3 regions of the Actinoplanes sp. CA-252034 genome follow, and region 3 is predicted to be linked to each of the others. Evidence: riboswitches for the same ligand, from Rfam matches in the RefSeq annotation. Region 3 holds a riboswitch; each other region holds the start of a gene.
What was found. A riboswitch is a leader RNA that binds a small molecule or an ion and turns the genes downstream of it on or off. The one in region 3 is predicted to bind cobalamin.
Positions count from the first base shown of each region.

Region 1: it holds a riboswitch for cobalamin, as region 3 does, so the genes downstream of both, cobN (cobaltochelatase subunit CobN) here and ACQPZW_RS16800 (ribonucleoside-diphosphate reductase subunit alpha) in region 3, are expected to answer to the same signal.
Region 2: it holds a riboswitch for cobalamin, as region 3 does, so the genes downstream of both, ACQPZW_RS23560 (CbtB domain-containing protein) here and ACQPZW_RS16800 (ribonucleoside-diphosphate reductase subunit alpha) in region 3, are expected to answer to the same signal.

Region 1 covers NZ_CP191846.1:9,153,443-9,155,694, reverse strand. Annotated here, with positions in the region: gene ACQPZW_RS41295 (hypothetical protein) at 1-1,105, opposite strand, end outside; cobalamin riboswitch at 1,210-1,335, shown strand; gene cobN (cobaltochelatase subunit CobN) at 1,371-2,252, shown strand, end outside.
Region 2 covers NZ_CP191846.1:5,165,703-5,167,954, forward strand. Annotated here, with positions in the region: gene ACQPZW_RS23555 (S8 family serine peptidase) at 1-833, opposite strand, end outside; adenosylcobalamin (AdoCbl) riboswitch at 906-1,059, shown strand; gene ACQPZW_RS23560 (CbtB domain-containing protein) at 1,068-1,262, shown strand; gene ACQPZW_RS23565 (CbtA family protein) at 1,253-1,987, shown strand; gene ACQPZW_RS23570 (histidine phosphatase family protein) at 1,984-2,252, shown strand, end outside.
Region 3 covers NZ_CP191846.1:3,730,875-3,733,126, reverse strand. Annotated here, with positions in the region: gene ACQPZW_RS16800 (ribonucleoside-diphosphate reductase subunit alpha) at 1-1,017, opposite strand, end outside; cobalamin riboswitch at 1,128-1,343, opposite strand; gene ACQPZW_RS16795 (hypothetical protein) at 1,406-1,576, shown strand; gene ACQPZW_RS16790 (cupin domain-containing protein) at 1,587-2,072, shown strand; gene ACQPZW_RS16785 (MSMEG_1061 family FMN-dependent PPOX-type flavoprotein) at 2,135-2,252, shown strand, end outside.

The DNA of each region.
Region 1 (2,252 bases), 5.4 Mb from region 3:
CGGCCAGCGATTTCGCGCAGCCGGGACGCCCGGCGCAGGCGGTCACCCCGGACCAGGGCGAACCCGGCGCCACCGCGAGCCCAGCGCCGGCCAGGCGATCCGCCCACGCCGGTGCCGCCTCCGGCGCCAGATCGGCCACCACCACACCGCGCCAGGGCGTCACGACCAGCAGCCCGGCGTCTTCCAGAGCCCTCAGCGGTACGCCCTCCAGCCGCCCCAACGGCACCAGCGCGGCCACCGCGGCGAGCCCGTCGTCCTGGGGCAGCACCCCGATCAGGTCACCCGGCTCTGGAGCATCGACCGGTGTCGCCACCTCGACCGGCACAGGCGTCAGGCCGAGCGCCGCAGCGACCCGGTCCGACACACGTGCCGGGCCGTGGGCGAGCTCACGCAGCCGCCAGGCCGCCGCGCTGCCGGACCGCTGCGCCTCCCGCTCGGCCAGGAACGCGTGGGCGGCGGCCACGAGCGTGGACGCCACATCGTCGAACCCGACACGCAGGCCGGTGTCGTGCCCGGCGAACCGGATGACGAACAGCCCATCGCCGTCGTCGCCGACCGCCACACCCGAGCTCCCACTGCCGGGCGAGGCCGGGCGTGGGAGCGGCGGGACGAAGCCGGGCTCGGCGGGGCGTGGGTGCGGCGTGGTGTGGCGCGGGGCGACGGGGACTGCGGCCACGTCGGCGGCGAGCGCGACCCGGCCGATGGCGAAGAGGAACTTGCCGGGCAGCGCGGCCAGGGCGGCGTCAGCCTGGATCGCGAGGTCCAGCCGTCCTACGAGAACGCGCAGAGGCAATCCTGGAAGAGGCGGGGCCGCGATGTTCCGTACGTTGTCATGGGTGATCGAAGGCAGCAGGGCCGCCGACCGCAACCGGGCCGCCAACGTCGGCGCATCGCCTGGCTGTAAAGCTCTGAGCTGCAGGTTTGCTCGCGAGGTCAGCTCCAGGCAGCCGTCGCCGAACTCCTCGGCCAGCTCGCGGAGCGAGCGCAGCTGAGCGCCGGACAGCATCCCCCCTGGCAGCCGGACCCGGGCCAGCATGCCGTCGGCCGCGGCGTGCAGCCGCAGCGCGCCGGGACAGGCGTCGGTGTCGGACGAACGGGGAGTCATGGCCCGGATACTACGGCCGACCCCCGACAGGAATTCACCTCCGTCGTGCGGTGGGTCGGGAGCGTCACAGCGACCGTTCCGCCTTGACGCGGGACACCGGGGTTCGGAATGGTTAGGGGCCAACGAGCGGCGACGCCGCGGAGGAAGCCGGTGCGAGTCCGGCGCGGTCCCGCCACTGTCACCAGGGGATTCTCTGGGAGCCAGGAACTCCGGTCGCCGTCATGTCCGTCTACCCGGGGCGCGGACCCCGAGGGGGAGTGCGCGCGTGTTCCTGCTGCTGTCGACATCCGACACCGACCTGCTCAGCGCCCGGGCCAGCAGTTCGGCATGGCGCCCGGCCAACCCGGCCCGCACCGCCGTCGCCGACCTGCCGGCCCTGCTCGACGGGGTCGATCTCGTCGTGGTGCGCATCCTCGGTGGCCGCCGGGCCTGGGAGGAGGGCCTCGACGCGCTGCTCGCGAGCGGTCTGCCGGTCGTCGTCCTCGGTGGTGAGCAGGCGCCCGACGCCGAGTTGATGAGACTGTCCACGGTGCCGGCCGGTGTCGCCGCCGACGCGCACGTCTACCTGGCACAGGGCGGCGGGGAGAACCTGGCGTCGCTGCACGACTTCCTCTCCGACACGGTGCTGCTGACCGGCAACGGGTTCGCGCCGGCGGTCGAGACCCCACAGTGGGGGCTCCTGCCACGCGAGGCGTCCGAGGGCGGCCGGGAGACGGTCGCGGTGCTCTACTATCGCGCCCACCACATGGCCGGCAACACCGCGTTCGTCGACGCGCTGTGCCGGGCGATCGAGGCCGAGGGCGGTCGTGCGCTGCCGATCTTCACGGCCTCGCTGCGGACCGCCCCGCCGGAGCTGCTGGCCGAGCTGCGCAAGGCGGACGCGCTGGTGGTGACCGTGCTCGCGGCGGGCGGCACCCGGCCGGCCACGGCGAGCGCCGGTGGCGACGACGAGGCGTGGGACGTCGGCGTCCTCGCCGACCTCGACGTGCCGATCCTGCAGGGCCTGTGCCTGACCAGCTCGCGGGCCGCCTGGGAGGCCAGCGACGACGGGCTCACCCCGCTGGACGCGGCGACGCAGGTGGCGATCCCCGAGTTCGACGGGCGGATCATCACGGTGCCGTTCTCGTTCAAGGAGATCGACGAGGAC
Region 2 (2,252 bases), 1.4 Mb from region 3:
GCCGCAGTCGCCGACACATACGGCGCCGCGAAACTCGTCCCCTGCACCGCCCGGTGACCACGAACCGGCGACAACACGGTCACCTGATCCCCGAACGCCGCGATGTCGACGTGACCACCCGGCTGCGAGTAGTCGGCCAGAACCCCGTCCTGCCCCACCGCCCCGACCCCGACCACACCGGCGAAACCAGCCGGATACGCCACCCCGGCGTCAGCCCCACCGTTTCCCGCCGCCGCGACCACCACCACCCCGGCCCGGATCGCCGCGGCCACCGCATCACGCACCGCCGGATCCGGCTCCGGCATCACCAGCGAGATGTTGATCACGTCAGCGTCCCCGGCACCCGCCGCCCACCGGATCGCCTCGGCAAACGCGTCAGCACTCGACCGCGACCGCGGAATCTGCTGCTGACCCCTGGTATCGGTGTCCTCGGTCACCCGAACCGGAACGATCGTCGCCCCCGGCGCCAGACCCCGCACCCCCGTACCCGCATCCGGCAGACCCGCGATGATCCCCGCCACCGCCGTCCCATGCCCGACACAGTCCCGCCGCCCATCCGGCGCACCGTGCAACAGATCCCGGCCCGCCGCCACCCGACCCTTGAGCTGCGGATTACGCACATCGACACCGGAATCGACCACCGCCACCCGCACCCCCGCACCGGTCGCCAAACCCGCCAGCCGCTCCGGCGAATACGCCCGCAACTCCGCCGGCACCCCCGCCGTCACCGTGCCCGCACCCAGACACGGCGCCGCCACCGCCGGCATCACCGGTACCACCACACCACCGAGCACACCCACCACGAGCGCCGCCACCCACCGCACCGCAACCACCCCCGAACCCCAGCGACCGGCGTGGATGCTACCGCTGCCCGGTTGTGCCACCGCCATCCCGGCCGTTAGGTTGAGACCAGCCAATCTGCGGTGTGTGAGGGAAACCGGTGAGAGTCCGGTGCGGTCGCGCCACTGTGAACGGGCCCTCAGCCAGAGGGCCGGTGAGTCAGGACGCTCACGTGCCGCAGGCCCCATCGATCGGGACGCGTCATCCCGTAGGAGGTTCACTCCACCATGCCCAAGGCACAAGCCCTCACCACGCCCGCGGTCTCCGGCAAGCTCCTGGCCACCGCAGCCGGCTTCACCGGACTCATGCTCCTGCTGGCCTACCTCGTCGCCTTCGACCAGGGCGCCCTCTCCCAGAGCGGCATGTACCTGCACGAGCTGATGCACGACGGCCGCCACCTGCTCGGTGTCCCGTGCCACTGAACCACCGGCCCGGCTACATCCAGCTCCTGCTCCGCGGCTTGCTGGCCGGCCTCTTCGCCGGCCTGCTCGCCGGCGGCTTCGCCTACCTCACCGGCGAACCGCACATCAACGCGGCCATCGCCATCGAAGAGGCCGCCGCCCCCGCCGGCGACACCCCCGAGCAACCCCTCGTCGACCGCGACATCCAGAGCACCGTCGGCCTGTTCCTGGCCACCGGCCTCTACGGCGTCGCCCTCGGCGGCATCCTCGCCACCGCCTACACCGTGCTGCGCCGCCACCTGCGCACCGGCAGCGACACCCAGGCCGCCCTCGGCCTCGCCGCCGCCGCCCTCACCGGCATAGTCCTGGTGCCCTACCTCAAATACCCACCCAACCCACCGGCGGTCGGCAACCCCGACACCATCGACCAGCGCACCGCCGCCTACCTGGCCGTACTGGTCCTCGGCCTCGTCGCCGTCTGGGCCGCCGTCCTCGCCGCCCGCACCCAGACCCACCTGTGGCGCCGCGCCGCCGCCGGCACCGCCGCCTTCATCATCGTCGTCGGCATCGCCTACACACTCCTACCGACCTTCCACGAAGTCCCCGACGACTTCCCGGCCACCCTGCTGTGGGACTTCCGGATCTCGTCACTGGGCACCCAGACCATCCTCTGGACCGCCCTCGGCATCACCTTCGCCGGCCTGCTCACCCCCGCCCGGCAGAAGGCGACCGTCCCCGCCGCATGACCGGACTACGGCTCATCGCCGCCGGACACACCCCCGCACTACGCCGGGCCGTGTTCGGCGGCGACGACCCCCTCGACGAAGCCGGCCGCAACGCCGCCCTCGCCCTGAAACACTCCGACACACTCCTGCCACGCCTCTTCCCCCACGACCGGCCCTGGCTCGTCGCACCCACCCACGCCGCCCGGCAGACCGCCCGACTCCTCGGCGCCCCGGCCGTCACCGACGACCCGAACCTCACCGAACCCCACTTCGGCACCTGGACCGG
Region 3 (2,252 bases):
GTTCAGATTGTGGGTACGCCGTGACTCCTCACCGGTGTTGTCGCGCAACTCCAGGAACTCCTCGACATCCGGATGCCACGGCTCCAGGTAGACACAGGCCGCGCCCTTGCGCCGCCCGCCCTGATTGACCGCCGCCACACCCGCGTCGAGCGTCTTCAGGAACGGCACGATGCCGTTCGACTTCCCGTTCGTGCCGCGAATCAGCGCGCCCCGGCCACGGATCCGCGACCACGCGATCCCGATGCCGCCGGAGAACTTCGACAGTTTCGCGACCTGGTGATAACGCTCGTAGATGGAGTCGAGCTCGTCCATCGGCGAGTCGACCAGGAAACACGACGACATCTGCGTGTGCCGGGTTCCGGAGTTGAACAGCGTCGGTGAGCTGGGCAGATACGCCAGCGACGACATCAGTCGGTAGAAGCCGATCGCCTCACGCGCGTCCTGGGAGAGCCCGCACGCGACGCGCAGCAGCCAGTACTGCGGGGTCTCCACGACCAGGCGTTCCTGCGGATGGCGCAGCAGGTAGCGGTCGGCGACCGTCCGCAGACCGAAGTACTCGAACCGCAGGTCACCGGAGAGATCCACGGCGTCGTCGAGCTTGCGGGCGTTACCGGCCACGAAGGCCGCGGTCTCGTCGCCGATCAGTCCGAGGCCGTGCGCGTAGCGGATCGACTGGCTGAAACTCGCGACACCCTGCCCCCGGACCTCCTTGTCGACATACGCCACCAGCAGTCGCGCCGCGAGCTTCGAGTACTGCGGCTCCTCACCGATCAGCTCGGCAGCCGTCTGGATGGAGAGTTTGTCCAGCTCGGCGGTGGTCGCTCCGTCGTACAGCCCGCTGATGGTCTTGGTCGCCACCCGCAGGGGGTCGACCTCGTCGAGGTCGGCGACCCACAACTCCACCGCACGAACGATCTTGTTGACGTCGACCGGCTCCAGATCGCCGTTTCTCTTGCGCACCTGCATCGCGTGCCGGCGTTGTTCCGGCACGGCCGTCTGCTGCGGCGTGATCGTCATGCCCTCTCCTCGCGAGCTGGGCGCGCGGGGGCAGACACCATCGGTCCCCGGCCAGGCGGGGCCCTGCGGCGTCGGCCGTCCCACGCGGCCTTCGACCGCCGCACACCACGGTGGCGTGCGGCGCGCTGGCAGGTCTTCGGACTCGTGGGCACGGCGTGACGCCACCTACTGGCCGTCGCTTCCCAGGCTCGTGCGAGCCCAGTGCTTCTGTGACGGCGGTCGTTCCCACTCACCGCTGCGGGGCAGTCCCGGTTTCCCACCGGGTTCCCTGTTGCCTCGGGCAGGCCGAATGCCGACCTGTCCGAACCAGCTGCGGGAGACACCATATATGGGCGGCTTCCCAATCTCCTAACCCAACATGGTGTGTTGACCTTGTCACTTCTCCGCGGTGTCGGATTCACGCCGCAGCGCCCGTGGTGGCCACCGCCTCGAGAGCAACCCCGCCGAAGATCCGATGGCCGCCGCCTGTTCGGGCTGCGAGGTGGTCGCCGTCGACCCGGCCGCCGCCCGGGACGCGGCCTCCGGAAAGGTCGTCAAACCGATCCCGACTTTCGGGTAGACATTGATCCATGACATACCCACCACCGCGGTATCACGGGATCACCGGAGAGAAGAGCGCCCTTCACCGGCCCGCCGGCACGCCGCCCGACTTCGTTTACCCGAACAACGGGACCCGGGTCCACCACCTGTCGACCGGGGCTTCCACGGGCGGGCTCTTCGGCCTCTACCGGTGGGAGTGCGGGCCCGGCGTCACCGGCCCCGAGCCCCACTTCCACCGTACGATCAGCGAGTCGTTCTACATCCTCTCCGGTGTCATGAGCATCTACAACGGCGAGAAGTGGATCGAAGCGGAGCCGAACGACTGGGTGCACGTGCCGATCGGCGGGATCCACGCATTCAAGAACCGGTCCGGCGCGCCCGTGTCGATGCTGCTGCACTTCTCCCCCGGAGCACCGCGGGAAAGCTATTTCGAGGGCATCGCGCACCTCGACGAGATGACCGAGCAGGAACGCACCGAGTTCTATCTCAAGCACGACAACATCTGGCTGGACTGACCGTTTTCCGGGCTCCCTCCGGCGGGGAGCCCGGACCGGCGCCGGTCGATTAGGGTCGGGGCATGACGTCAGTCCTCGACACCGGTGTCTTCGATTCGCTGCGCCTCGACGCCGTGCCCGACCAGGAGGCGCTGCGCCGGGTCTACGACCTTCCCAGCGAAGCCGCCGTGCGCAAGCAGA